Regions from separate parts of the Pseudomonas sp. LB1P83 genome, predicted to be linked through region 1. Evidence: predicted binding sites of a transcription regulator. Region 1 holds the regulator's gene; each other region holds the start of a gene.
The links. Region 1 encodes sigma-54, which starts transcription at its own class of promoters, with help from an activator protein. Its sites were predicted from a motif close to ANTGGCATNNANNTTGCTNT; they were not measured.
Positions count from the first base shown of each region.

Region 2: glnA (glutamate--ammonia ligase) is a predicted target of sigma-54. The motif match lies at 3,055-3,074, and genes of this name have one in related genera.
Region 3: ACYZTY_RS07565 (circularly permuted type 2 ATP-grasp protein) is a predicted target of sigma-54. The motif match lies at 3,029-3,048, and genes of this name have one in related genera.
Region 4: flgB (flagellar basal body rod protein FlgB) is a predicted target of sigma-54. The motif match lies at 2,871-2,890, and genes of this name have one in related genera.

Region 1 is NZ_CM142709.1:694,679-701,861, forward strand. It holds gene ACYZTY_RS02990 (HPr family phosphocarrier protein) at 1-244, opposite strand, end outside; gene rapZ (RNase adapter RapZ) at 260-1,117, opposite strand; gene ptsN (PTS IIA-like nitrogen regulatory protein PtsN) at 1,120-1,584, opposite strand; gene hpf (ribosome hibernation-promoting factor, HPF/YfiA family) at 1,597-1,905, opposite strand; gene ACYZTY_RS03010 (RNA polymerase factor sigma-54) at 1,980-3,473, opposite strand; gene lptB (LPS export ABC transporter ATP-binding protein) at 3,658-4,383, opposite strand; gene lptA (lipopolysaccharide transport periplasmic protein LptA) at 4,383-4,931, opposite strand; gene lptC (LPS export ABC transporter periplasmic protein LptC) at 4,918-5,490, opposite strand; gene ACYZTY_RS03030 (KdsC family phosphatase) at 5,498-6,022, opposite strand; gene ACYZTY_RS03035 (KpsF/GutQ family sugar-phosphate isomerase) at 6,022-6,996, opposite strand.
Region 2 is NZ_CM142709.1:6,649,327-6,656,509, reverse strand. It holds gene typA (translational GTPase TypA) at 1-1,246, opposite strand, end outside; gene thiI (tRNA uracil 4-sulfurtransferase ThiI) at 1,386-2,840, opposite strand; gene glnA (glutamate--ammonia ligase) at 3,171-4,577, shown strand; gene ACYZTY_RS30685 (DUF4124 domain-containing protein) at 4,876-5,385, shown strand; gene ACYZTY_RS30680 (DUF4124 domain-containing protein) at 5,382-6,002, shown strand; gene glnL (nitrogen regulation protein NR(II)) at 6,233-7,183, shown strand, end outside.
Region 3 is NZ_CM142709.1:1,641,669-1,648,851, reverse strand. It holds gene ACYZTY_RS07575 (transglutaminase family protein) at 1-628, opposite strand, end outside; gene ACYZTY_RS07570 (alpha-E domain-containing protein) at 625-1,575, opposite strand; gene ACYZTY_RS07565 (circularly permuted type 2 ATP-grasp protein) at 1,588-2,997, opposite strand; gene ACYZTY_RS07560 (ribonuclease E inhibitor RraB) at 3,445-3,786, opposite strand; gene ACYZTY_RS07555 (hypothetical protein) at 4,002-4,235, opposite strand; gene speE (polyamine aminopropyltransferase) at 4,458-5,333, opposite strand; gene ACYZTY_RS07545 (PLDc N-terminal domain-containing protein) at 5,581-5,772, opposite strand; gene ACYZTY_RS07540 (hypothetical protein) at 5,837-6,367, opposite strand; gene ACYZTY_RS07535 (ankyrin repeat domain-containing protein) at 6,549-7,067, opposite strand; gene ACYZTY_RS07530 (long-chain-acyl-CoA synthetase) at 7,180-7,183, opposite strand, start outside.
Region 4 is NZ_CM142709.1:4,497,275-4,504,457, forward strand. It holds gene flgE (flagellar hook protein FlgE) at 1-1,205, opposite strand, end outside; gene flgD (flagellar hook assembly protein FlgD) at 1,237-1,959, opposite strand; gene flgC (flagellar basal body rod protein FlgC) at 1,975-2,418, opposite strand; gene flgB (flagellar basal body rod protein FlgB) at 2,422-2,829, opposite strand; gene cheR (protein-glutamate O-methyltransferase CheR) at 3,210-4,037, opposite strand; gene ACYZTY_RS20640 (chemotaxis protein CheV) at 4,084-5,016, opposite strand; gene flgA (flagellar basal body P-ring formation chaperone FlgA) at 5,099-5,860, shown strand; gene flgM (flagellar biosynthesis anti-sigma factor FlgM) at 6,027-6,353, shown strand; gene ACYZTY_RS20655 (flagella synthesis protein FlgN) at 6,402-6,869, shown strand; gene ACYZTY_RS20660 (flagellar brake protein) at 6,963-7,183, shown strand, end outside.

The DNA.
Region 1 (7,183 bases):
ATGCCACCAGCGCATCCAGCGCTTCCTGTTCCTGATGACCTTCAGTACTCAGGTAGATTTTGGTGCCCTTGCCGGCGGCGAGCATCATCATTGCCATGATGCTTTTGCCATCGACCGTGGATTCCGGCGTGCGTCCTACCCTGATCATGCAGTCCTTGAACTCACCGGCAACGCCAACGAATTTTGCCGAAGCGCGGGCATGCAGGCCCAGCTTGTTGATGATTTCGATTTCCAGAGCAGGCATCGCGATGTGAATCCTTTAGCTGAGGTCGCGGTGGCGAACCTGGACGTTCTTCAGGGATTGTTGCAGGACCTGGCCCAGACGTTCGGTCAGGTAGACGGAGCGGTGATGCCCGCCGGTGCAGCCAATGGCAATGGTGACATAAGCGCGGTTGCTGGCGGCAAAGCGCGGCAACCACTTGAGCAGGTACGTGGAAATGTCCTGGAACATCTCTTCGACGTCCGGTTGCGCCGCCAGGTATTCGGCCACCGGTTGATCAAGCCCCGACTGGGCGCGCAATTCTGGCTTCCAGTAAGGGTTGGGCAGGCAGCGCACATCGAACACCACGTCCGCATCCACCGGCATGCCACGCTTGAACCCGAAAGACTCCACCAGGAACGCAGTGCCAGGCTCGGGTTGATTGAGCAGGCGTAGCTTGATGGTATCGCGCAGCTGATACAGGTTCAGGTTGGTGGTGTTGACTTTGAGGTCGGCCAGATCAGCGATGGGGCCCAGCAGATTGCTTTCGTCCTGAATCGCTTCGGCCAATGAACGATTGGCGTTGCTCAGTGGGTGGCGGCGGCGCGTTTCCGAAAAACGTTTGAGCAGCGTTTCTTCGTCGGCGTCCAGATACAGCACATCGCATTTGATATGCCGGCTGCGGACTTCTTCCAGCAACTCCGGGAACCGCGATAGATGACTCGGCAGGTTGCGCGCATCAATGGATACAGCGACCAGCGGTTGTGCCAGCTCGGTATGAATCAGCGCGCGTTCGGCCAGTTCCGGCAGCAATCCGGCGGGCAGGTTGTCGATGCAGTAGTAACCGTTGTCCTCGAGAACATCGAGGGCGGTGCTTTTACCTGAGCCGGAACGGCCACTGACAATGATCAATCGCATGATTACTGACCGTTTTGCTCGTCCAGGACAACCTGATACAAGGCTTCATTGCTCGGGGCGCTGCGCAGTTTTTCGCGCACTTCCTTGCGATCGAGCATGCTGGCGATCTGGCGCAGTAGCTCCAGGTGCGCATCGGTGGCGGCTTGCGGGACCAGCAAAACGAACAGCAGGTCAACCGGAGCGCCGTCGATGGCGTCGAAATCGATGGGGGCGTCGAGGTGCATCAAGGCACTGATGGGCGAGTTACAACCCTTGAGACGACAGTGGGGAATGGCGATGCCGTTACCAAAACCGGTCGAGCCAAGTTTTTCACGGGCGATCAGAGCCTCGAAGACATCTTGCATCTCCAGATCCGGGACTTCTTTATGGATAAGGTTGGCAATTTGCTCGAGGGCTTTCTTTTTGCTGCCGCCCGGCACGTTCACGAGGGAACGGCCGGGGGTCAGGATGCTTTCAAGTCGGATCATGGGTTGGGAGTGTTAACGACCGGTCGCGCCTTGGAGGAGGCTCTGGGTCTTTTCCTTATGCTTTTTGAGTTGTTTATCCAGCTTGTCGGTGAGTGCGTCGATCGCCGCGTACATATCGGTATGTTCCGCGTTGGCGACCACTTCATTCCCGGGAATATGCAGCGTGGCTTCGATTTTCTGCTTCAGCTTTTCGACCGTCATCGTGACCTGCACGTTGGTGATCTTGTCGAAATGTCGCTCCAATCGTTCGAGTTTTTCGCCGATGTAGGTGCGAAGAGGTTCGGTCACTTCCAGTTGGTGTCCACTGATGTTGACTTGCATACAGCTTCTCCTTCGTTGCCAGTGCATAAAGCGGTAGATCAGATGATCTACCACTGGAACGCTGTGGCGTGGCCCTACATCAACCGCTTGCGTTCGCTCGAAGGCGCGATCCCGAGGGATTCGCGGTACTTGGCGACGGTGCGGCGAGCCACCTGAATGCCTTGTGCCTCCAGTAAACCAGCGATCTTGCTGTCACTCAACGGCTTTTTCTGATTTTCCGCCGCAACCAGTTTTTTGATGATCGCGCGGATCGCTGTGGACGAGCATTCACCGCCTTCGGAGGTGCTGACGTGGCTGGAGAAAAAGTATTTCAGTTCATATATGCCCCGAGGGGTATGCATGAATTTCTGCGTGGTCACCCGCGAAATCGTCGACTCATGCATCCCCACCGCTTCGGCGATGTCATGCAGCACCAGCGGTTTCATCGCTTCGTCACCGTATTCCAGGAAGCCGCGCTGATGCTCGACAATCTGGGTGGCTACTTTCATCAGGGTTTCGTTGCGGCTTTGCAGGCTCTTGATAAACCAGCGGGCCTCTTGCAACTGATTGCGCATGAAGGTGTTGTCGGCGCTGGTATCGGCGCGGCGCACAAAACCGGCGTACTGGGCGTTGACCCGCAGCCGTGGCACCGATTCCTGGTTCAGTTCGACCAGCCAGCGTTCGTTATCCTTGCGCACGATCACGTCAGGAACTACGTACTCGGCCTCGCTGGACTCGATCTGCGAGCCCGGACGAGGGTTGAGGCTCTGCACCAGCTCGATCACCTGGCGCAGTTCATCTTCCTTGAGCTTCATGCGGCGCATCAGCTGGCTGTAGTCGCGGCTGCCGAGCAGGTCGATGTAGTCGCTGACCAGACGCTTGGCTTCGGCCAACCAAGGCGTCTTGGCGGGCAGTTGGCGCAGTTGCAGCAGCAGGCATTCGCCCAGGTTGCGGGCGCCAATGCCGGCCGGTTCGAATTGCTGGATGCGGTGCAGGACGGCTTCGATTTCGTCCAGTTCGATGTCCAGTTCCGGATCGAAGGCCTCGAGAATTTCCTCGAGGGTTTCGTCCAGGTAGCCCTGATTGTTGATGCAGTCGATCAGGGTCACGGCGATCAGGCGATCGGTGTCGGACATCGGTGCCAGGTTCAGTTGCCACAGCAAATGGCTTTGCAGGCTTTCACCGGCCGATGTACGGGTGGTGAAATCCCACTCGTCGTCATCGTTGCTCGGCAGGCTGCTGGCGCTGGTCTGGTAGACGTCTTCCCACGCGGTATCGACGGGCAGTTCGTTGGGAATGCGCTCGTTCCAGTCACCTTCCTCGAGGTTATCCACCGTGGGGGCGGTTTCCTGGTAGGAGGGTTCCGAAACATCGGCGTTGGGTAGCTGTTCGGCTTTGTCGGCCAAGGGGTCGGCATTATCGAAGTCGTCGCCTTCTTCCTGGCGTTCGAGCATCGGATTGGACTCCAGGGCCTCCTGGATTTCCTGTTGCAGGTCCAGGGTCGACAATTGGAGCAGGCGGATGGCCTGTTGCAGCTGCGGTGTCATCGTCAGCTGCTGGCCCATTCTCAAGACTAGCGATGGTTTCATGGCAGGGGCTTAACACCTTATTCGCCGGCGCACATGCGCCATCCACTACAGGGCGCCGGAGCGCCAAACATAAGCAAATTATATGCCCGAAACTGCAGCGTTTGCCTAGAGCGCTGTAACAATAAAAAAGTATTGATTTTTTATCGAGAAAAGCGCTCGGACAATCAGCCAGACACCTCAGTGCTTAAAGGCGGAACTCATGGCCCAGATACACTTCCTTGACCAGTTCGTTGGCCAGGATGGTGGCGGAGTCACCTTCGGCGATCAGCTGGCCATCGTTGACGATGTAGGCGGTTTCGCAGATGTCCAGGGTTTCACGGACGTTGTGGTCAGTGATCAGCACGCCAATGCCTTTGGCCTTGAGGTGATAGATGATCTGTTTGATGTCGCCCACCGAAATCGGGTCCACGCCGGCGAAAGGTTCGTCGAGCAGAATGAATTTCGGGTTGGTGGCCAGTGCCCGGGCGATTTCCACACGGCGACGTTCACCACCGGACAGGCTCATGCCGAGGTTGTCGCGGATGTGGCTGATGTGGAATTCCTGCAGCAGGCTTTCCAGCTCTTTGCGACGATCGGCCTTGTCGAGTTCCTTGCGGGTCTCGAGGATGGCCATGATGTTGTCGGCCACCGACAGTTTGCGGAAGATCGACGCTTCTTGCGGAAGATAGCCGATACCGGCCTTTGCACGACCGTGCATCGGCTGGTGGCTGACGTCCAGGTCGTCGATCAATACGCGACCCTGATCCGCCTGCACCAGGCCAACGATCATGTAGAAACAGGTGGTCTTGCCGGCGCCGTTAGGACCCAGCAGGCCGACGATTTGACCGCTGTCGATGGACAGGCTGACGTCACGCACGACCTGGCGGCTCTTGTAGCTCTTGGCCAGATGCTGAGCTTTCAGAGTTGCCATTAAGGGGCCTTTTGCTCTTCGGTTTTCTTTTTGGGCTGGATCACCATGTCGATCCGCGGACGCGACTCGGTGACCTTGCTGCCCGTAGCGCGACCGGCGCTGGCGAGCTTTTTGTTGGTGTCATAGACGATTTTCTCGCCCTGGGTCACGTTGCCGTCCTTGTCGATGACTTTGGCGCGGTCGATCAGCACGACGCGGTCTTGCGAGGCGTGGTACTGGATAGTGACCCCATAGCCTTGAACAGGCTTTGTATCGCCTGCCGTTTGCAGCTGCTCGAAGTAGGCGAGGTTGCCCACCGAAGTCACTACGTCGATATCGCCGTTTGGGGTGCGGGTCATGGTCACAGTATTGCCGGTGACCTTCATCGAGCCCTGGGTGATGATCACGTCACCTTTATAGGTGGCAATGCCGTTCTTGTCGTCCAGTTGGGCGTCGTCGGCCTGAATGCGGATAGGCTGCTGTTGATCGTCCGGCAGAGCCCAGGCGCTCACGCTTCCCAGTGCTGCGCCCAGACTGAGCAAAATAGGGAGAGTTTTAACGAGCCTCATACTGTCCTCTTACGTTCGATAGCAGGTGTATCCTGCTTTCTTTCAAATACGCTTTCATTCCGTTGCCTGTCGATACACCGCCAGCGCCGTCGATTCTAACGGGTTGATCGGTCTGCGCATATTGCTGCTGCGGGAACACCGTCATTCGGGTGGTGGTAATCAGGGTTTTGCGGTTTTTCTCGTCGAAACGCGTGATGCGCACCGAGTCGATCAGCTCGACCTGAGTGCCGTCCGGGTTGACTTCGCCGTGCTCACTCTGGACGTGCCACGGGAACTCGGTGCCGCGGAACATGTTCAGGTCAGGGTTGGTCAGCAACGTCACCTCGCTCACTTTCATGTGTTCGACCTTGTCGGACGTCATTTCGTACTGCAATTTGCCGTCCGGCAGGTACTGCACGCTGTGGGCGTTGAGGGCGTAATAGTCGATCGCGCTTTCATCGACCTTGACCACCGGTTTGTCGAGGAAGCGTTCCGGGCTGATGTTCCAGTAGCCGACCGCGGCAAACAGCGCCGCGATGCAACCGAACACCAGGATGTTACGAATCTTTTTGCTCAGCATAATGGGCTCACAGGTACGCGGCGTTGGCCGCATCGAGGCGGCCCTGGGCGCGCAGGATCAATTCACAGAATTCGCGAGCAGCACCTTCGCCACCACGGGCCTGGGTGATGCCATGGGCGTGTTCACGCACGAAGCTGGCGGCGTTTGCTACAGCCATGCCCAGGCCAACGCGGCGAATCACCGGCAGGTCCGGCAAGTCGTCGCCCAGATAGGCGACCTGCTCATAGCTTAGGTTGAGCTGAGCCAGAAGTTCGTCGAGCACCACCAGTTTGTCTTCGCGCCCCTGGTAAAGGTGAGGAATGCCGAGATTCTTCGCTCGACGTTCGACCACCGGGGTCTTGCGGCCGCTGATGATAGCTGTCTGTACGCCGGCTGCCATCAACATCTTGATGCCTTGGCCGTCGAGGGTGCTGAACGTCTTGAATTCGCTGCCGTCTTCGAGGAAGTACAGGCGCCCGTCGGTCAGCACGCCATCGACGTCGAACACCGCGAGTTTGATCTGTTTGCCGCGTTGCAGCAGGTCCGTGCTCATTACATTACTCCCGCACGCAGCAAATCGTGCATGTTCAAGGCGCCGACCGGGCGGTCTTCGCTGTCGACCACGACCAGTGCGTTGATCTTGTGGTCTTCCATGATTTTCAGGGCTTCGGCGGCGAGCATCTCGGCGCGAGCGGTTTTGCCGTGCGCGGTCATGACCTGATCGATGGTGGCGCTGTGGATATCGATGCTGCGGTCCAGTGTGCGGCGCAAATCACCGTCGGTGAAGATTCCGGCCAGTTTGCCGTCGGCTTCCAGGATCACGGTCATGCCCAGGCCCTTGCGGGTCATTTCCATCAGCGCGTCCTTGAGCAGCGTGCCGCGCTGAACCTGCGGCAGCTCTTGACCGGCGTGCATGACGTTTTCAACCTTCAGCAGCAGGCGTCGGCCCAGCGCGCCACCCGGGTGGGAAAACGCGAAGTCTTCAGCGGTAAAGCCGCGGGCTTCCAGCAGTGCAACGGCCAGGGCATCGCCCATGACCAGCGCGGCGGTGGTCGACGAGGTCGGTGCCAGGTTCAGCGGGCAGGCTTCGTGCTCCACATGAACGTTGAGGTTGACCTCGGCGGCCTTGGCCAGCGCCGAGTCCGGATTGCCGGTCATGCTGATCAATTTGATGCCCAGACGCTTGATCAGGGGCAGCAGGGTGACGATTTCATTGGTGGATCCGGAATTCGACAGGGCCAGGATGATGTCGTCGCGAGTGATCATGCCCATGTCGCCGTGACTGGCTTCGGCCGGGTGCACGAAAAACGCTGTGGTGCCGGTGCTGGCCAGGGTGGCGGCGATTTTGTTGCCGATGTGCCCCGATTTGCCCATGCCGACCACGACCACGCGGCCTTTGCTCTCCAGAATCATCTCGCAAGCGCGTACGAAATCTGCGTCGATATGGGGCAGCAAGCCTTGTACGGCTTCCAGTTCGAGGCGGATGGTGCGTTGTGCAGATTGAATCAGGTCGCTGGATTGGCTCATGTCAGAAATCGTATAGCCTGATGAAAAGGCGGCGATTATAGCGGTAATGATCAAAACCCTCACGCAAGTTCGTCACGCTTTGTCATTCCCTGTTACCTAATCCCCTCCGAATGAGGCTTTTTGCCTGTCATGTTGCTGAACATGGGCGGGCTTGGGCCTTGGGCGCTTGGCCTTTGCAGTGATATAG
Region 2 (7,183 bases), 750 kb from region 1:
TGATCGAACCTTGCGATTCTTCCGGCAGGTCGATGGTCACGTTTTCGTACGGTTCGTGCTTGACGCCGTCAACCATGCGGATGATCACTTCCGGACGACCAACACCCATTTCGAAGCCTTCGCGACGCATGGTTTCGATCAGTACCGAGAGGTGCAGCTCACCACGGCCGGAGACTTTGAACTTGTCGGCGGTGTCGCCTTCTTCAACGCGCAGGGCAACGTTGTAGAGCAGTTCTTTGTCCAGACGCTCTTTGATGTTACGGCTGGTGACGAACTTGCCTTCACGACCGCAGAACGGCGAGTCGTTAACCTGGAAGGTCATGGAAACAGTTGGTTCGTCAACGGTCAGCGGCTTCATCGCTTCGACGTTCAGTGGGTCGCACAGAGTGTCGGAGATGAACAGCGAATCGAAGCCGCTGATGCAGACGATGTCGCCGGCAGCTGCTTCTTCAACGTCAACGCGGTGCAGACCGTGGTGACCCATCAGCTTCAGGATACGGCCGTTACGGCGCTTGCCGTCGGCATCGATCGCCACAACCTGGGTGTTCGGCTTGACGCGACCACGAGCGATACGGCCAACGCCGATGATGCCCAGGAAGCTGTTGTAGTCCAGTGCCGAGATTTGCATCTGGAACGGACCGTCACGGTCAACTTTCGGCGCAGGTACGTTGTCGACGATCGACTGGTACAGCGGGGTCATGTCTTCAGCCATGGCGGTGTGTTCCAGACCGGCAATGCCGTTCAGGGCCGAGGCGTAGACGACTTTGAAGTCCAGCTGTTCTTCGGTTGCACCGAGGTTGTCGAACAGGTCGAAGATCTGGTCCAGAACCCAGTCCGGACGCGCGCCTGGACGGTCAACCTTGTTGATGACCACGATTGGACGCAGGCCGGCTTCGAAAGCCTTCTTGGTCACGAAACGGGTTTGCGGCATAGGGCCGTCTTGAGCGTCAACCAGCAGCAGAACGGAGTCAACCATCGACATTACGCGTTCAACTTCGCCGCCGAAGTCGGCGTGGCCCGGAGTGTCCACGATGTTGATGTGGTAGCCGTTCCAGTTGATGGCGGTGTTTTTCGCCAGAATGGTAATACCGCGCTCTTTCTCCTGGTCGTTGGAGTCCATCACGCGCTCGTCGTTGAGCTCGTTGCGCTCCAGGGTGCCGGATTGACGCAAGAGTTTGTCTACCAGGGTGGTCTTACCATGGTCAACGTGAGCAATGATGGCGATGTTGCGTAGATTTTCGATCACTTGTGTATCTCGATCAGAGGATTCGGTGTGCTGACAGGTCGTGGCAGCGATTAACAGTAGAGTCAGGCCTTGCCGTTACAGCTTGACGGCAGAGTCGGGGGGCCGGTGACGCAGGCCACAGGCATACAGCCCCGGGCTCTTAGCTCGGTCGATAAACGCGCACATTGGCATGCCCCTCACTGAGCAAATGGTGGGCATGCAGGCGACTCATCACGCCTTTGTCGCAATACAGCAGGTACTGGCGAGTAGGGTCCAGTTCCTTGAAACGAGCGTTCAGTGCATAAAACGGCATCGTCTGTACCTCTATGCCAGCGAGCTCAAGCGGCTCGTCTTCAGCGGCATCCGGGTGACGGATGTCGATGATGATCTGGCCCGCCAGTGCATCGCTGACTTCTTCAATCTGCACATCCTGGCCCAATTCGTCGATCACGCGATCGATCGGCACCAGCTTGGCGTTCTCGAGCGCACGCTCAAGAACTGCCATGTCGAACTGTTGTTCTTCGTACTCCACGCGCGGTCGCTTGGCGTGGGTCTTGGGGTTCACCGAGATGACCCCGCAGTATTCCGGCATGTGCTTGGCGAAGTCGGCAGTGCCGATTTCGTTGGCCAGGTCGATGATGTCCTGCTTGTGACTGGCGATCAGCGGACGCAAGACCAACTTGTCGGTCACGCAGTCGATCACGGACAGGTTCGGCAGTGTCTGGCTCGACACCTGGGAAATCGCCTCGCCGGTAACCAGCGCCTCGATGTCCAGCCGATCGGCAATACGGGAAGCAGCGCGCAACATCATACGCTTCAAAACCACACCCATATGACTGTTATCGACTTTCCCGAGAATTTCTCCCAGTACTTCCTCGAACGGCACACTCACAAATAACACGCGTTGGGAGCTGCCGTACTTCTTCCAGATGAAGTGCGCGACTTCCATGACGCCCAGTTCATGGGCCCGTCCGCCCAGATTGAAGAAGCAGAAATGGCTCATCAGGCCGCGGCGCATGATCTGGTACGACGCAACGGTGGAATCGAAACCGCCGGACATCAGCACAAGCGTCTGTTCCAGGGCACCCAGCGGATATCCGCCGATGCTGTTGTGCTGGTTGTGGATCACGAACAACCGTTTGTCGCGAATTTCGATGCGGACTTCGATTTCCGGCTCTTTCAGCGAGATTCCGGCGGCGCCGCACTGACGACGCAGTTGGCTGCCAACGTATTTCTCGACGTCCATCGAACTGAATTCATGCTTGCCGGCACGCTTGCAGCGCACCGAAAAGATTTTCCCGGCCAACGCCTCACCGAAGTGCTGCTTGCACTTGGCGACGATATCGTCGAAGTCGCCCAGCGGGTATTCGTCGACTTGCAGGAAATGCGCGATGCCCGGCATGCAGCTCAGGCGCTCGGTCATCTCCTTCAGGGCTTTGGGCTCGCTGACGCGTGTTTCCAGCTCGAGATTGTCCCACACACCGTTCACCACCACAGCCGGGTCCAGGTCGCGGAGCACGGTACGGATGTTTTTGGCCAACTGGCGGATGAAACGCATCCGTACCGGGCGGCTCTTGATGGTGATCTCGGGGAAGACTTTTACGATTAGTTTCATGAAAACAGCGCGCGCTGGGCCAGCCGAAAAAGGGGGGCGCGGATTATAGCGGAAATTGCTCAAGGTTTAACCAGTTAATGTGCAGAAGGTTTTGAGCGCACCAAAACAGGTCATTTATTGATTTTAACGCTACATTGTAGGGCGAGATTTTCAGCTTACAGACGCTTTGTGCCTTTATAAGCGTGTTATTGGGGCAAAAAACCCATGGTGGGGCACTGGCATGCAATTTGCTCCCTTGTGAGGCAGGTTGCCTTGGCAGAGTATTCGCGCCGGCATCACCCACATTCTAAGGGCATCCACTACTAAGCCCGAAGCCACCCGGAGGACACTATGTCGAAGTCGGTTCAACTCATCAAAGATCATGACGTCAAGTGGATTGATCTGCGCTTCACGGACACCAAAGGCACTCAGCACCACGTGACCATGCCGGCTCGCGACGCGCTGGATGAAGCTTTCTTCGAAGAAGGCAAAATGTTCGACGGTTCCTCCATCGCTGGCTGGAAAGGCATCGAAGCTTCCGACATGATCCTGCTGCCGGACGACAGCACTGCCGTTCTCGACCCGTTCACCGAAGACCCAACGCTGATCATCGTGTGCGACGTCATCGAGCCGTCGACCATGCAAGGCTACGATCGCGACCCACGTGCGATCGCCAAGCGTGCCGAGGAATACCTGAAATCCACCGGTATCGGCGACACCGTATTCGTTGGCCCGGAGCCTGAGTTCTTCATCTTCGACCAAGTGAAGTTCAAGTCCGACATCTCCGGCTCGATGTTCAAAATCTTCTCCGAACAAGGTTCCTGGATGTCCGACCAGGACATCGAAGGCGGCAACCACGGCCACCGTCCAGGTATCAAAGGCGGTTACTTCCCGGTTCCACCGTTCGACCACGACCACGAAATCCGTACCTCCATGTGCAACGCCATGGAAGAAATGGGTCTGGTCATCGAAGTTCACCACCACGAAGTGGCAACTGCCGGTCAGAACGAAATCGGTGTGAAGTTCAACACCCTGGTCGCCAAGGCTGACGAAGTTCAGACCCTGAAGTACTGCGTGCACAACGTTGCTGTCGCTTACGGCCGCACCGCGACCTTCATGCCTAAGCCTCTGTACGGCGATAACGGTTCGGGTATGCACGTTCACTTGTCCATCGCCAAAGATGGCAAGAACACCTTCGCTGGCGAAGGCTATGCCGGCCTGTCCGACACCGCCCTGTACTTCATCGGTGGCATCATCAAGCACGGCAAGGCCCTGAACGGCTTCACCAACCCGTCGACCAACTCCTACAAGCGTCTGGTCCCAGGTTTCGAAGCGCCGGTAATGCTGGCCTACTCGGCTCGCAACCGTTCCGCTTCGATCCGTATTCCTTACGTGTCCAGCCCGCGCGCTCGCCGTATCGAAGCCCGCTTCCCGGATCCGGCAGCCAACCCGTACCTGGCCTTCGCAGCCCTGGTAATGGCTGGCCTGGACGGCATCCAGAACAAGATCCACCCTGGCGACGCAGCTGACAAAAACCTGTACGACCTGCCGCCTGAAGAGGCGAAAGAGATCCCACAAGTTTGCGGCAGCCTGAAAGAAGCCCTGGAAGAGCTGGACAAAGGTCGTGCGTTCCTGACCAAAGGCGGCGTGTTCTCCGATGACTTCATCGACGCTTACATCGCTCTGAAAAGCGAAGAAGAAATCAAAGTACGTACCTTCGTACACCCACTGGAATATGAGCTGTACTACAGCTGCTGATCCGGTAGCGCCTGCGAAAGCGGCGTGACAAAAAGAGGCCTCCTTCGGGAGGTCTTTTTTATGCCCACGATTTGGCCGTCAACAAAGAACCCTGTGGGACCGGTCTTGCCCGCGATAGCGTCGGCACACCCAACAGTAATGTTGGCTGATACACCGATATCGCGGGCAAGCCCGCTCCCACAGGGATTTGTGGTGTTTGGAAGATCTCTGTAAATCATGCCCAAATGTTAACGAGCTGGGTCAATCGCAACCCCCTGACCTATGCTGCAACCCAACGCTTTCGTTTCTGGTCGATTTTATGGGTCGTGGTTTTCTTTTGATGTTGCTGCTGATCGCCCTGCCCGCCGCAGCGCAGATCTATAAGTACACCGACGCCTCCGGCAACACCGCCTACAGCAATCAACCACCCGATGGCGTCAAGGCTCAGCCGGTCGAACTGCCACCGCTCAACAGCGTTGAGCGCCAGACGCCTCCTGCACCCGCTGCCGAAGCCAGCAACCGCGAACAGCCGCGCAGCGCCTATGAGGTGCTGGAGTTGACCGGTTTACCCACCGAAGAGGCCCTGCGCGCCAACAACGGCACGTTCACCGTCAGCGTCATGATCAAACCGCGCCTTCAAGCGCCGCACCTGTTCAGGTTGCTGCTGGATGATCAACCCTACGGGCAGTCGAGCAACGTACCGATTCTGCAGCTGGTGAACATTGACCGTGGCGAACATAGCCTCGCGGTGCAGGTGATTGATGGCGAGAACCTCGTTCAGCAGAGCCCGACAGTGACCTTCACCGTGCAACGGGTGCATAAGCCATGAGGTTATGGCTGCTGATCACCTGCCTGATCGCGCTGCCGGTAACGGCCGAGGTCTTTACCTACGTCGACGCTCACGGCAATCGTGTCTACACCGACCAGCCAGGCCCGGGCAATGCCAAGCGTGTGCCGCTGGCGACGAGCAATCGCATGACCGCCAACCCGACAGGCGCGCGCCCCGTGATTGCCGAGCAGAAGAATGAAGAGCGGCTGTTGTTCCACTACGACATGCTCCGCGTGCTGGTCCCGGAACCGGACGCTACGGTCCGTAGCAATGCCGGTGAGTTGATCGTCAGCGTTACCAACGAACCCGGCCTGCAACGGGGCCATCGCTACCGATTGTTGCTCGATGGCCAACCCACTGCCGAGCCCGGCCTCAGTCCGGTGTTTGCCCTGAGCAACATCGACCGTGGCAGCCACAACCTGTCCGTGGAAATCCTCGACGAACAAGGCCGCACCGTCGAACGCACGGCCAATCAACCGTTCCAGATGCTGCGCATTTCCCTCGCGCAGAAACGCAAGGTCAACCCCTGCACCCTCACCGACTACGGCCAACGGCCGGAATGTCCGCTCAAAGACAAACCCGAAGAAGAAAAAAATCCGTTCCTGCGTTTCTTCTAACCTTGTTCAGGTTTGCGCACTATATTGGTGCAATAGGTTGCACCGTTCCCACATCTCAACCCATTTTGGTTCGAAAGTACCCGCAAAAGCTGGCAGAACGCCACGCAAGCGAGCGTCAAACGCCCGTTTCAGGCCTTAAACGCTTCTTTTCGGAGCCTTGGTTTGGTTTTTGCATTTTCCTCGTATAGGCGCGTTATCCACGCGCATGCCCTGCTCCAAAAGAGGTCCTAATGACCATCAGTGACGCACTGCATCGTCTGCTTCTCGACAACCTGACCACCGCCACTATTCTGCTCGACGCCGAACTGCGCCTCGAGTACATGAACCCGGCGGCGGAGATGCTCCTGGCCATCAGCGGTCAGCGCAGCCATGGGCAGTTCATCAGCGAGTTGTTCACCGAATCTACCGAAGCGCTGAATTCCCTGCGTCAGGCAGTCGAGCAGGCGCACCCGTTCACCAAGCGCGAAGCGATGCTCACCGCCCTCACCGGCCAGACGCTGACTGTCGACTACGCGGTAACACCGATCCTGGCCAACGGCGTCACGATGCTGCTGCTGGAAGTCCATCCCCGTGACCGCTTGCTGCGGATCACCAAGGAAGAGGCGCAGTTGTCGAAGCAGGAAACCAGCAAGATGCTGGTGCGCGGCCTCGCTCACGAGATCAAGAATCCGCTGGGCGGGATTCGCGGCGCCGCACAACTGCTCGCCCGTGAACTGCCGGAAGAAAGCCTGCGCGATTACACCAACGTCATCATTGAAGAAGCCGACCGCCTGCGAAACCTCGTGGACCGCATGCTCGGCTCCAACAAACTGCCGTCACTGGCCATGTGCAACATTCACGAAGTACTCGAACGCGTCTGCCATCTGGTGGAAGCCGAAAGCCAGGGCTGCATCACTTTGGTGCGCGACTACGACCCAAGCATTCCCGACGTGTTGATCGATCGTGAACAAATGATTCAGGCCGTGCTGAACATCGTGCGCAATGCGATGCAAGCCATCAGCAGCCAGAACGAGCTGCGCCTGGGCCGCATCAGCCTGCGCACCCGCGCCATGCGTCAGTTCACCATCGGCCACGTGCGCCATCGCCTGGTGACCAAGATCGAAATCATCGACAACGGCCCCGGCATTCCCGCGGACCTGCAAGAAACCATCTTCTTTCCCATGGTCAGCGGCCGCCCGGAC
Region 3 (7,183 bases), 950 kb from region 1:
TGTACCACGCGTCATCGAGCCAGGCTTCGGCCCAGGCGTGACTGGCCAGGTGTTCGCTGTTCTCGCTGTACAAATACCCCGACACATAACGCGACGGAATGCCCAGGCTGCGGGCACAGGCCAAAAACGCATGGGTGTGGTCCTGACAGACGCCGGAACGCCCGGCGAAGGCCTGGGCGGCGCTGGTATCCACCTCGGTGGAGCCCGGCGTGTAGGTCATGTGCGAATTCAGGCCATGCATCAAGTCGATCAGCGCCGTGCGATCCCGGCGTTTTTTGCACTCCTTCTCGGCGAACGCACGCAACGCCTCGTCAGCTTCGGTCAGGCGCGTGAAGCGCAGGAACGGCAGCGCCGACTGGCTCTCATGCTCGGCTTCACGCAGTTCGTCGATGTCCACCTGGCCACGGGCGCCGATGATAATTGCCTCGTGCGGCTCGTCCATGGTCAGCACGTGCAGGATGTTGCCGAACGGATCGAGTTGCGCGCGCACCGGGCGCGGCAGGTCGAGTTGCCAGCTGAGCACATGCTGACGCTCGCTGTCGTGGGGTGTCAGTCGCAAGTACTGGATGCTCGCCCGCACCTGATCTTCGTAGTGATAGGTGGTTTCGTGGCTAATGGAAAGTCTCATGCAGCCTCCAGGTAAGAACTGTGAATGGCGTTACCCAACTGGCGCACCAGCGGGATGAATTCGGTCAGCCAGGCATGCAGGCCTTCGTCGAGAATTTCGTTGATGCCGGTGTAGCGCAGGCGCGCGTCCATCTCCGCCGCCAGACGTTGCGCGGGGCGGCCATTGGCCCCCGGCAGTTGGGCGAGGATCTGGTCGATTTCTTCGGTGCAGGCACGCAGGGAACGTGGCACATCGGCGCGCAGCAACAGCAACTCGGCCACATGCCGGGCGCCGGGTGCGTCGCGGTAGATCTCGGTGTAGGCCTCGAACGACGACAACGCCCTTAATAAAGCGCTCCACTGGTAATACGCGTGAGCGGTGCCATCGCTGACCGCTTCGGCCTGATCGCCGGCCATTTCGTAGCGGGCGTCGAGCAGGCGCAAGGTGTTGTCGGCCCGTTCGATAAACGTCCCCAGACGAATGAAGCGGAACGCATCGTTACGCATGATCGTGCCGTAGGACGCGCCACGGAACAGGTGGGAACGTTCCTTGATCCACTCGCAAAAACGGCTCATGCCGTAGCGACTCAAGCCCTGCTCGGCGATCCCGCGAATTTCCAGCCACGTGGCGTTGATGTTTTCCCACATGTCCGCGGTGATTCGCCCACGCACCGCATGAGCACTGGCCCGCGCCGAGCCGAGGCAGCTGTAGATGCTTGCCGGGTTGGCCGCGTCCAAGGCAAAGAAATGCAGCAGCCGTTCGGCGTGCAAGTCACCGTGGCGCTCCAGGTAATCGTCCAGGGTGCCGGTGATCAGCAGCGGCATGGCCAGTTCGTGCAGGCCGTCACCGCGACCATCCTGCGGCATCAGCGACAGCGAATAACTGATGTCGAGCATCCGTGCGAGGTTTTCCGCCCGCTCCAGGTAACGCGACATCCAATACAAATCCGAGGCAGTTCTACTTAACATGGCAAGCTTCCTTCAATCCTCGACCACCCAGGTGTCCTTGGTTCCGCCGCCCTGGGAGGAATTCACCACCAGGGAGCCTTCGCGCAGGGCGACACGGGTCAAACCGCCGGGCACAACCCGGGTTTCGCGGCCAGACAATACAAACGGACGCAGGTCGATATGGCGTGGGGCGATGCCGTTTTCGACAAAGGTCGGACAGGTCGACAGGGACAACGTCGGTTGCGCGATATACGCGTGAGGCTTGGCCTTGATCCGCGCGCGGAAAGACTCGATTTCCGCCGCCGTCGCCGCCGGCCCTACCAGCATTCCGTAACCGCCGGAGCCCTGGGTTTCCTTGACCACCAGGTCTGGAAGATTGGCCAGCACGTGGGACAGTTCCGAAGGGTTGCGACACTGAAACGTCGGCACATTCTTCAGAATCGGTTCTTCGTCCAGGTAAAAACGGATCATGTCCGTGACAAACGGATACACCGACTTGTCGTCCGCAACCCCGGTGCCGATGGCATTCGCCAGCACGACGTTGCCGGAGCGATAGGACGACAGCAGCCCTGGAACGCCGAGCATCGAGTCCGGGTTGAACGCCAGCGGATCGAGGAACGCATCGTCGAGGCGACGGTAAATGACGTCGACGGCTTTCGGCCCGTCCGTGGTGCGCATGAACACCTTGTCGTCACGCACGAACAGGTCCGCGCCTTCCACCAACTCGACGCCCATCTCCCGTGCCAGGAAGGCATGCTCGAAAAACGCGCTGTTGAAGCGACCCGGCGTCAGCACCACCACGCTCGGGTTATCGATCGGGCTGGAGCTTTTCAGGGTGTCGAGCAACAGGTTTGGATAATGGTCGATCGGTGCGATGCGCTGGGCCGAGAACAGCTCGGGGAACAGGCGCATCATCATCTTGCGGTCTTCGAGCATGTAGCTCACGCCGCTGGGTGTACGAAGGTTGTCTTCAAGCACGTAGTACGTGCCGTCGCCATCGCGCACCAGATCGACACCGGAGATGTGCGAATAGATATCGCGATGCAGATCCAGCCCTTGCATCGCCAACTGGTATTGCTCGTTGGCCAGCACTTGCTCGGCCGGGATGATCCCGGCCTTGATGATGCGCTGCTCGTGGTAGAGATCGGCGAGGAACATGTTCAACGCCTTGACCCGCTGGATACAGCCGCGCTCGACAATCCGCCATTCACTGGCAGGGATGCTGCGCGGGATGGTATCGAAGGGAATCAGGCGCTCTGTCCCCTGCTCATCCCCGTAGAGCGTGAAGGTAATCCCGGCGCGATGAAACAGCAGATCGGCCTCGCGTCGCCGTTGTGCCAAAAGCTCGTCAGGCGTCTCGGCCAGCCAACGGGCAAACTCCCGATAATGCGGGCGGACCTGGCCGCCGGCATCGTACATCTCATCAAAATAGGTGCGGATCATGCCGTACTCCTTGTCACCCGGACATCTAGGCTTCGCAAGGCCCGTGCCATCGGCAGAAACGCTTTGTTATCAATCAGTTGGATAATGACGCCGTTTGCACCGCACCAATCCTGTGCAGCAAACGCCCCACGCTGATCGCCCCCGCTTCATTGCAAGGCGACGCTGTCGCCTATCACCAGCATAGTCAGAGTTGATTTCACTGCCCGGGAGTCGATGCGGATAATCCACGCATTCGCTGCAAAACCTGAACGAACTTCCCTTTAGCCGCCTGCTCAGGCGGTTTTTTTTGATTTTTTGAAACGTTATGAATCAAAAACCACATAGAAAGATCGCAGCCTCGTTTCACTCTGTAGCAGCTGTCGAGTGAAACGAGGCTGCGATCTTCTTCAAACAAAAACGGCCAACCCTAAGGTCAGCCGTTGCTGAGCGTTGTCACTGTTCATAAGCTTATGCGAGTAGCCCTCGTACCTCCTGCTTGACGCCCCATCCTTCGATGATGCCGCCCAGAGGCTCGACCACCGCCTCGAAGTCCTGCTCAAAGTCGCCGATACCGTCATAGGTTGCGTACATCACATTGCTCAGTTCCAGGGCCCACGCGCCGTCATCACGCACGCTGATTTGTGCATTCAAGGATTCACCACAGTAATGCCCTGCTGCCCTGCGTGCCCGCTCCTCGTCCGGGAAAATGGCGTAGAACTCGATGGGATGGAATCGTGAAAAGTCGAAACCGCCTTCTTTCATGCGGCGCAACACGCTGCTGCTGATGTCTTCTTGATAGGCTGTGCTCATGAAACGTCCCCCTCAATCATGATGGATAGACTTTCCGTATTCCCGGCACTCGCAACCGATTGGTGCGAGCGATGCGGCAACAGCGTTGCCGGTGGGAAGCAAGCATGTAGCTGACAAGACCAGACCTTAGCGATCCGTTCGCTGATCTCGCTTGCAGAGTAGCCCCAAGACAGAGGCGCTGCCAAGGCCTGGTTGTGAATGTGACGAGGTGAATTTCAGACGGGAGTGATGCTGAGGATTTCAATGCTGTTCTGGGTCTTCAGGCTTTTGACAGTCGGATCATCGGTGCGCCCTTCCAGATCGTTGAGGTCCAGTTCGGCAGCCACAGGCAGACGTCGGGCGCGAATGAGTTTCGCGGCTTGCTCGTTGTTCGGGCATTCATCGCTTTCGAACACCTCGTCAACTTGTTCACCGTGATCATCCACGAAAGTGATTTTCCACTTTTGCATCAGTACCTCCTCGAACAAACCCGCAAATGGGCTTACAACCATCTGGACTTTTGGCCTGACTGATCGTTCCCACGGATTACCGCCCGCTGCTTGAAAAACACAGGACCTGTAGGAGCGAAGCTTGCTCGCGAAGGCGGTGTGTCAGTCGACATGTGTATTGACTGATACACCGCCTTCGCGAGCAAGCTTCGCTCCTACAGGGGTTATGCGTACATCATTAGTTTAGTCGTTGCTTGGCTTGTTCACCGCTTGCAGCACATATTGCGGCAAGGCGAAGGCGCCGATGTGGATTTCCGGGTTGTAGTAGCGGGTGATGATGCCGCTGCCGGCGAAGCGCTGTTGCAAGGTTTCACGGGACAACTTGCGATAGGCGGTGTTGGTCGCGCCCCAGGCGAAGGTCATCGAGCCACCGATGTAGGTTGGCACGGCAGCCTGATAGAAGTGCCAGTCCGGGAACAGGCTGCGCAGGCGACCTGCGGTGGTTTTGACTTCTTCGATCTGCATGAACGGGGTGCCGTTCTGGGTCACCAGGATGCCGCCTTCGTTCAGGCAGCGGCGGCAGGCCTGGTAGAAGTTTTCCGAGAACAGCACTTCACCCGGACCGATCGGGTCGGTGGAGTCGGAAATGATCACGTCGAATTTTTCGGTGGTGGTAGCGACGAAACGCATGCCGTCGTCGATCACCAGGTTCAGGCGTGGATCATCGAACGCACCCTTGGAGTGGTTCGGCAGGAATTCCTTGCACATCTCGACCACGGTGCCGTCGATCTCGACCATGGTGATGTGCTCGACGCTGCGGTGCTTGGCCACTTCACGCAGCATGCCGCCGTCGCCGCCACCGATGATCAGCACGCGCTTGGCGGTGCCGTGCGCCAGGATCGGCACGTGGGTGAGCATCTCGTGGTAGATGAATTCGTCGGCTTCGGTGGTCTGGATCACGCCGTCCAGCGCCATGACCCGGCCCATGCGCGGGTTTTCGAAAATCACCAGGTGCTGGTGTTCGGTGCGCACTTCGTGCAGCAGTTTTTCCATGCGAAAACGCTGGCCGTAGCCTTCGTAGAGGGTTTCCAGGTAGTCGCTGGTGGTGATGTTGCTCATGGGAAGTGCTCCGATGAATGCGGTGGCAACGGACGGTTACCCGCCCATGATGGCCAATCGAGCGGCTCGATTAACCGGGAAAGGCGCGCATTCTACGTTGCGGAAGATGACAGGTCGAACCTTCTGATTCCCACATACCTGTAGGAGCAAGGCTTGCCCGCGAAGAACGATAACGCGGTCTTCCTGTTAAACCGTGTAATCGTTCTTCGCGGGCAAGCCTCGCTCCTACAGAGGGCCTGTGATGGGGTCAGATCCGGACGTTGCCCCGTGGCCCGGCGATGGCCCAGATGATCAGGCCCAGGACCGGCAGCAGCAGGATCAGCAGCACCCAGATGATTTTCATCCCTGTACTGGCGCCACTTTTCAGCACGTTGATGATTGCCCAGATATCCAGGGCAAGAATGATCAGGCCAATCAGACCGTTGAACGTGGAACCCATGGTGTCGCTCCCTAAGAGTGGTATGCACTCTTAGGATAGCCGGGCCTTGCGAGGGTTCCGCTTTTTAAACGTGGACTGCAATTTTGAGGGCTTCGAGCGATGGCGCGGCGGTGATGCCCACCTCGGCGCACAACTCCAGCACACGCGGTACGTCGTTGCCGTAGACCAGCACCACTTGCAGCTCATCGTCGAGCAACTGGCTGAAGTTCATCAGCGTGTAACCACCGTTTTCCTTGTTCATGCTGCCCATCTGCACCTGAATGCGATTGAGCGCGGTCAGGGCTTCGGTTTTGGCCAGTTGCTTGGGTTTGATGTTGAAATCAACACCGGGGCCAAACGAGGCGACGATCTGGGCGAACAGGTCTACGTAAGTGTCGGCCTGGAACAGCACGGTTTCCGGCAGACTGCCGACCACGACCCACTCGCCCAGTGGAATCGGGAAGGAGTCGTCGTAGTTGATATCCGGATTGGCTGTCAGAAAAGCCTCGGGATCGGCGTAGGCCGCTGCCGCTTCATCAGCGACTTTCAGGATTTCGTCATCGCTCATGCACCCGGAGCTGATTTTACTGATGAGTTCGACGAGTGCGGCTTTCATGGGGCGGATCCTGTAGCGAGTGAATTTTGAGGGCGCGAAGGATAGCGCACTATGCCCAGGTTTTGCTTTTGTAGGAGCGAGGCTTGCCCGCGAAGAACGATTACTCGGTTTCCCATGTTAAACCGCGTTATCGTTCTTCGCGGGCAAGTCGGATCGCCGCACCGCTCGCTCCTACAGGGCGTTACGCCAGCAACTTCTCTAACTGCGCTGTGGTGTCGACGGCACCGAGGGTTTTCGCAGCATCCAGCGCGGTAACGCCATTGGCGTCCTTGGCTTTCGGATCGGCGCCTTTGCTGATCAGGTAATCGACGATTTCGACGCGGTTGAACATCGCCGCCATCATCAGCGCCGTACGACCATCGAAGGACGAACCTTCCACTTGCGCCCCACCTTCGACCAACGCCTGGACCACCGCCAGGTCGCCCTTGAACGCGGCGCCGGCAATCGGGCTCTGGCCGTTGTCGTTGCGGATTTCCGGGTCGGCCTTGTGTTCCAGCAGCACTTTTACCGTCTCCACGTGACCGTGGTAGGCGGCGAGCATCAGCAAGGTGTCGCCCTTGTGGTTACGCAGGTTCGGCGGCAGGCCTTTGGTCAGCAGCGCAGCCATCATGGCCGCATCGCCCTCGCGCGCTTTGTTGAATACCTGTTCGGCAAATTCAGCGGCTTCTTCGGGGGTCATCTGGCGGCTTTGGTCTGACATCGGGGACTCCACTTTCTGTCATTCGGGAAAGCCGACAGTTTCCCGAGCAGCCCCGAGGCTGTCACTTCTTTTTTCTCAAGAGCCGCCATAGCCACATTCAATAGCGCTGCTTTCAA
Region 4 (7,183 bases), 2.9 Mb from region 1:
AGGTTGACGTTGGACTCTTCCAGGGAGTTGGACACCACCGCACCCAGCGTACCGGTTTTCGGTGCATCGACGCCGGCCACGCCGGACGCGAAGGTTTCTTTCCAGCGGGTACCACCGATAGGCTGCAGACCTTGCTCGTTGGCGAAGCTGGCGACCGCTACCTGGCCGATGGCCTTGGTTTGCTGGTTGCTGAAGTTGGCGGTCATCACACCGCTTTCGTCGATGGTCAGGCTGGAGATCTGGCCAGTGGCGTAGCCGTCCTGATACTGCTGGGTACGGGCAGTCGCAGAGTTGAACGAGGTGGTTTTGGTCATGTCGAAGGTCAGGCCACCGGTGGCCGGAACCGAACCGTTAGGACCCCAGACTTTCGGTGTCACGCTGGCATTGGTTACCACGCCTGGCACCCAGCCAGTCAGCCTGAAGGTTTTGCCGGTCACAGCAAAACCGGCACTGCCGGTCATGGTGTTGACGGTACCGTCAGAGTTGAAGGTCACGGTGGCAGTCACTGGCACCGGTGGCTCGGTGGCCGGGTTGGAAGGCGAACGACCGTCCACATAGGAGTGTATGGTCCAAGCGTTAGTACCGGTTTTTACGTAATACTGATCCAGAGTGTGCTGGTTACCCTGGCTATCGTAGATCGGTGTGGAGATTGGCTTGTTATAGCTCAATGGCTCGGCCGGGTTGAACGGCGTAACGGTCGGAAGGGTTTCCGAGGAGTTCAGGTTCATGGTTTGGTCGACGCGAGTGGTCGCCTTTGGCGACAGGCTCGATGTGTCGATTTTCAGGTCGGTCAGCACGCCATTGATGATCTTGCCGTTGTCATCAACGCCGTAACCTTGCAGACGGTTGCCGTTGTTGTCGATCACGTAGTTTTCAGCGTCAGTCTTGAACGCACCGGCACGGGTGTAGCTCAAGGAACCGTTGTCGCTGAGGATGAAGAAACCGTTGCCCTGGATACCCATGTCCAGCACGTTGCCGGTGTTGTTCACGTCGCCCTGGCCGAACTGCTGGGAAACGTTGGCCAGACGCACGCCGTTACCGATGGTCTTGCTGCCGGTACCCAGGCGAGTGGCCGAGTACACGTCTTCGAATTCTGCACGGGACGATTTGAAACCGGTGGTCGCGACGTTGGCGATGTTGTTGCCGGTCACGTCCAGTTGTTTGTTGGCTGCATAGAGACCGCTAAGGCCGATATTGAAAGACATATTCCACTCCCTTGTGCCGTGTTAGTCGGCTCTATATACCAATGGTTTGTACTTTGGACAGGGCAACGCTGCCCAGGCCTGCCAGGTTCAGCATCAACTCACCGCCGGTCTGGCTGATGGTCACACTGTTGACGGTTGCCGGCAGGTAAGTAACCAGCGAGGTCGCCTTGCTGTCGTAAGTCGCGGTGGCAGCGAATTTGTACGTGCCTGCCTTGGCCACTACGCCCGCATCGTTCTTGCCGTCCCAGATGAAACTGGCGTTGCCGGCTTTCTGGCTGCCCAGGTCGATGGTGCGGACAACTTTGCCATCGGCGTCGGTGATCTTGACCGTGACCGGATCCACCGATGCCGGTACCACGGCCGTGCCGTTGAAACTCTTCGAGGTATCGACCACCGCCGTGTCGGTCTGCGCGACCACCGAACGACCCACCAGCGAAGACGCTTGCAGCGCTTGCGAGGAGTTGTAGTTGCCGGCAATGCCGCTGACCGTCTCGTTCAGCGTGGTGATGCCTTCCAGGCTACTGAACTGTGCCAGCTGAGCCACGAACTCACCATTGTCCTGCGGCTCGAGCGGGTTCTGGTTTTTCAGCTGGGTGACCAGCAATTGCAGGAACGCATCCTTGCCCAACGCCTTCTTGCCGGCGGCGCTGTTAGTCGCCGCCGTCAGACCGTCAGCGCTGGTGTTGGTCTTGACCGAAGAATTGGCCAAGACGTCCTTGATGCTCAAGCCGCTAGTGGTATCGGTAACACTCATCTGAGTCGCCCCTTATCACTGACCGAGGGTCAGGACCTTCTGCATCATGGTTTTGGCGGTGTTCATCATTTCGGCGTTGGTCTGGAACGAACGACTGGCGGAAATCATGTCGGCCATTTCTTCGACGACGTTGACGTTCGGGTAGTAGACGTAGCCCTTGGCATCGGCGGCCGGATGGTTCGGCTCGTAACGTGCGTCAAGGTTGCTCTGGTCTTCGACCACGCCCAGCACTTGCACGCCTTGACCGGCGGCGTCCTGGTTCTGGAACAGCGAATCGCTGCCGCCGCTCTGGCCGCCCTGGAACATGGTGGCGAACACCGGGTGACGGGCGCGATAGGTCTGGTCGATGCTCGACGAGACGGTTTCGGCGTTGGCGATGTTCGAGGCCACGGTGTTCAAGCGCGTGGTCTGGGCACTCATGCCGCTACCGGCAATGTTGAAAACACTGGATAGAGACATGAATTACTCTCCGCGCAGGGCTGATACCAGCCCTTTGAATTTGCTGTTGAGCAGGGTGAAGCTGGCCTGGAAGCCGACGGCGTTTTCCGCGTAGTTCGACTGTTCCAGTTGGGCGTCCACAGTGTTCTGGTCGATCGACGGCTGCATCGGCGTGCGATACATCAGCGACTCGTCGCCATTGCCCAGGCCTTCGGCCTCGATATGACGGTTGTTGGTCATGTTCAAGGCAAAAGTGCCGCCCTTGGATTTCTCGTTCTGTGCGGCAAGCACCTTGGAGAATTCCAGGTCCCGAGCCTTGTAGTTCGGGGTATCGGCGTTGGCGATGTTGTTGGCCAGGACTTCGGCACGCTGCGCGCGGAAGCCCAGGGCTTGTTCGTGGATACCGAGCGCTTTATCGAAGCTGATGCTCATGTCGGAAACCTTCGGGTGACCTGATTTTTCGTAACAGAGGTATAGCAAGCGGCGTGCCAATTCAAAAAAGCCCGTAAACCGGGGCTTTGCCGGCAGTGGCAAGGCGGCAATGCCAGAAAAGCGGCAACCGATTTCCGCCGTCTGCCGCTTTTCTGCCGCTTATCGCCCTCCAACGAACACCTCCTCCCCTTGTAGGAGCGAGCCTGCTCGCGATGGCGTCGTGTCAGTCGACATCAATGCAAACAGTCCCACCGCTATCGTCGGAACGCCGCCCGGAGCCGGCTCACTCCTACAGGGAATCGGTGGTGGATTGGGAAATCATCAGGCATAAAAAAACGGGAGCCGATGAGGGCTCCCGTTTTTTTGATGACGCCAACAAATCACTTCGCCTGGTAAATGATCCCTGGGCTGCACTGGACCATCTGGTAGTGATCCGGCAAACCGTTCAGCGCTTCGGAGGCGCCGAGGAACAGATAACCACCCGGCTTGAGCGTGCTGTGAATGCGCAAGAGGATGTCTTTCTTCACCTCGGCGGAGAAGTAGATCAGCACGTTGCGGCAGAACACGATGTCGAACTTGCCCAGGGCCGCGTAGCTGTCCAGCAAGTTGAACGAGCGGAACTCCACGCGACTCTTGATCGGCGCCTTGATGGCCCAGCGTCCCGGCCCTTTCGGGTCGAAATAACGCTGAAGGCGCTCGGGCGACAGACCACGGCCGATGGCCAGGCTGTCGTACTCGCCGGTCTTGCAGTTGGTCAGCATGGTGCCGGACAGGTCGGTGGCCACAATCTGCGCCCCCATTTTCAGCTGGCCCATGTTGACGCGTTCGAACTCATCGATGGACATCGACAGCGAATACGGTTCCTGACCCGACGAGCACGCCGCCGACCAGATCCGCAAACGCTGACCAGGGGCAGCCTTGATCGCCTCGGGCAGCACCTTGTTCTTCAAGACTTCAAACGGATAGGTATCACGAAACCACAGGGTTTCGTTGGTGGTCATGGCATCCACCACCATCTCGCGCAAACCGCTGCGCGGCTGGGTCTGGATGCGCTGGACCAGCTCACCCAGGGACTTGATACCTTGCTGCTCCATCAGTTTGTTGAGACGGCTCGAGACCAAGTACTGCTTGTTTTCACCGAGCAAAATGCCACAGGCTTTTTCCAGGAATACCCGGAACTGTTCGAAATCCAAATTACCCGTAGACAAAGATGCCGCCTCTTAAATCGTGTTAACTGTTAGGGGCAGAAGGCCCCTAGCTGATATCTGCTGCTTTGATCCGGTCGACTACCCGGGATGCCAGGTCATCAGGACGGAATTTGGCAAGGAAGTCATCCGCGCCGACTTTCTTGACCATCGCCTGATTGAATACACCCGACAACGAAGTATGCAGGATGATATGAAGCTTTTGCATGCGCGGGTCGTTGCGGATCTCGGCCGTCAGGGTGTACCCGTCCATTTCCGGCATCTCGATGTCGGAAATCATCATCAGGAACTCTTCTTCCGGCTTCTTGCCTTCATCGACCAGCTTGCGCAAGTAATCCAGCGCTTGCTTGCCGTCGTTCAACGCCACCACTTCGACGCCGACCGTCTGCAGGCAACGCGTTACTTGCTTGCGCGCCACTGACGAGTCGTCGACCGTCAATACTTTCAGGGACAGCGCCTTGTGCTGGGTTTCGACATCCACCACACCCACCGAAATCGCTTCCGGTGTCGGCGCCACTTCCGCCAGCACTTTCTCGACGTCGATGATTTCGACTAACTGATTGTCGACCCGAGTCACAGCCGTCAGGTAATGATCGCGTCCCGTGCCCTTGGGTGGCGGATGAATCTCCTCCCAGTTCATGTTGACGATGCGCTCTACCGATCGCACCAGGAAACCCTGGGTCTTGGTGTTGTACTCCGTGATGATCACGAAGGGATTGCTCTGATCTTTAAGTGCGCCGGAGCCGGTCGCCATTGCCAGATCAAGAATCGGAATGGTCGCCCCCCGGATATTTGCCACACCGCACACGACAGGACTGGACTTGGGCATCACGGTCAGTTTGGGGCATTGCAGCACTTCCCGAACCTTGAACACGTTGATCCCATACAGCTGCTGGCCGTCGAGACGGAACAACAACAGCTCAAGGCGATTCTGCCCAACCAGTTGCGTGCGCTGGTTTACCGCATCCATTACACCAGCCATGCACAGACTCCTACACCAACGCTTAAGTGTGTTGCGACGCACATTCATTGCTAAACGGCACGGCGCTTGCTTTTTAACTCTTATGAACACAGAACCGACATTTTTCCGACGCCTGACATCAACTTCCCGCAAATTGCTTTGCGCGATGTCGGCCGTTTGCCTGTTCAACGCTGGCAGCCCTGCCCTTGCTGACGCGGTTACCTTGCCTGACATGCTTATCGGCGTCACTCAGGGCTTTCTTGAATTCACCGTAGAAGACTATTTGGCTACCAGTCAAACGGAGGGGCGCTACGAAATCGAGGTCAACCAGCTCGATCCGCGACTGCGCATGCCCATGTGCGACAAGGAATTGACAGCCACCCTCGAGAGCCCGGCGACCCCGATCGGGCGGGTAACGGTCAAGGTCCGCTGCGACAGTACGTCCCCTTGGACGGTCTTCGTACCCGCTCAAGTCCGGCTGTTTCGAGAGGTTGTCACGACCACGCGTCCGCTTAAACGCGCAGGGGTCATCGAGCCCGGCGACGTCATGTTGCGCGAGCGGGATATCAGCCTGATCAACCAGGGTTATTTCACTTCCATGGATCAGGCCGTCGGACAGAAACTTACCCGACCAACGGTCGCCAATCAGGTCCTGACGCTGGTTCATCTCGAACAGGCGGAAGTCATCAGCAAGGGCGATCAGGTGGTGATTACCGCCCGCAGTGGTACGCTCAGTGTGCGCATGCCGGGCGAAGCCCTGTCCAACGGCGGCCTGCGTGAACAGATTCGGGTGAAAAACCTCAACTCCCAGCGGGTCATCAAGGCGCAAGTCACAGCGCCCGGCCAGGTGGAAGTGGCCATGTAGAGCGATCTGTTGGTGAAGAGATGGCGCACCGCCCGGCGGTTCCCTAAACTGTGCCGCAGGCAGGACTCGCGCTGGCGCATGCAAGCTCATTGATAAATGGGCCTAAAGTTTTCGCAGGGAGAGCCGAAAACATGGCAAGCGTCCAAATACCCAGAGGTTTTTTATCATGGTCATCGATTTCAGCCGTTTGAACAGCTCCTCGTCACTTACCGGTAGTACGCGTACCAGCACCGCGAAGGAAACTGCCGAAACCGGCAAATCCGCGCCGCTGAATACCCCGGCCGAACAGGCCAGTACCGCCAAAAGCGGGGAATCGGTACACCTCAGCAATGAGGCTCAACAGTTGCAGAAGGTCACTGACAAGCTGCGCGATCAGCCTGCCGTCGACAACGCCCGTGTGGCCGAGTTGAAAGCAGCGATTGCCGATGGCAGCTATAAAGTCGACAGCAACCGTGTAGCCAGCAAACTGCTCAACTTCGAAGCCCAGCGCTAGGCCACGGCCTGCGCCAGGCTTTTGGACGCTTAAACCCCAAGGCCAGCCATGCACGACACTAATTTACTGCAACTGATCACCGACGATTTTGCTCCAGCGCAATACTTGCTGGAGTTACTGCAAACCGAATCCATCGCTTTGCACGGTCGCGACATGCCGCTGCTCGAGGATATTCTGGCGCAGAAACAGGCAATGATCATTCTGCTGGAACAGCATGGCCGCAAGCGCAGTGAAGTCCTCGCCAGCCTGAATCTGCCGACCAATCGCAACGGCCTGGAGCAACTTGCCAGCCAGTCGAGCATCGGCGATCAATTGCTGGAACAGAGCGATAAACTGACCGATCTCCTGGCTCAATGCCAGGCGGCCAACGTCAATAACGGCCAGTCGATCCTGGTCCAGCAGGCCGCCACGGCCAATCAGCTGAAAATCCTCACCGGCGGCGAACCGCCAGCGCTTTACGATGCCCGCGGATCAACCGCCATGCTAGCGAAGCCGCGCCCGCTTAGTCAGGCTTGAGCCCTGTAAATGAGCACGCTCTATCAAGACGCCTCACATGCTGGCAGTATGCTGGCAAGTCGCAGTCATATTTTGTCTGGAGAATGATGAACCGTGTTCAATGCCTTAAACGCGGAAGATGCTCCGCAGCCACCGAAGGTGCTATCCACGCCGATGGAGATCGCCGGTAACCTGCGGCAGCTGCAAGAGAGCCATGACCCGCTGATCATCACGTTCCACGAACGCAGCCAGCGCTTCCAGAGCTATCTGGTGGACGTCGATCGTGACGGCAACAGCATTGCACTGGACGAAATGGTGCCTCGCGACGGCGAACG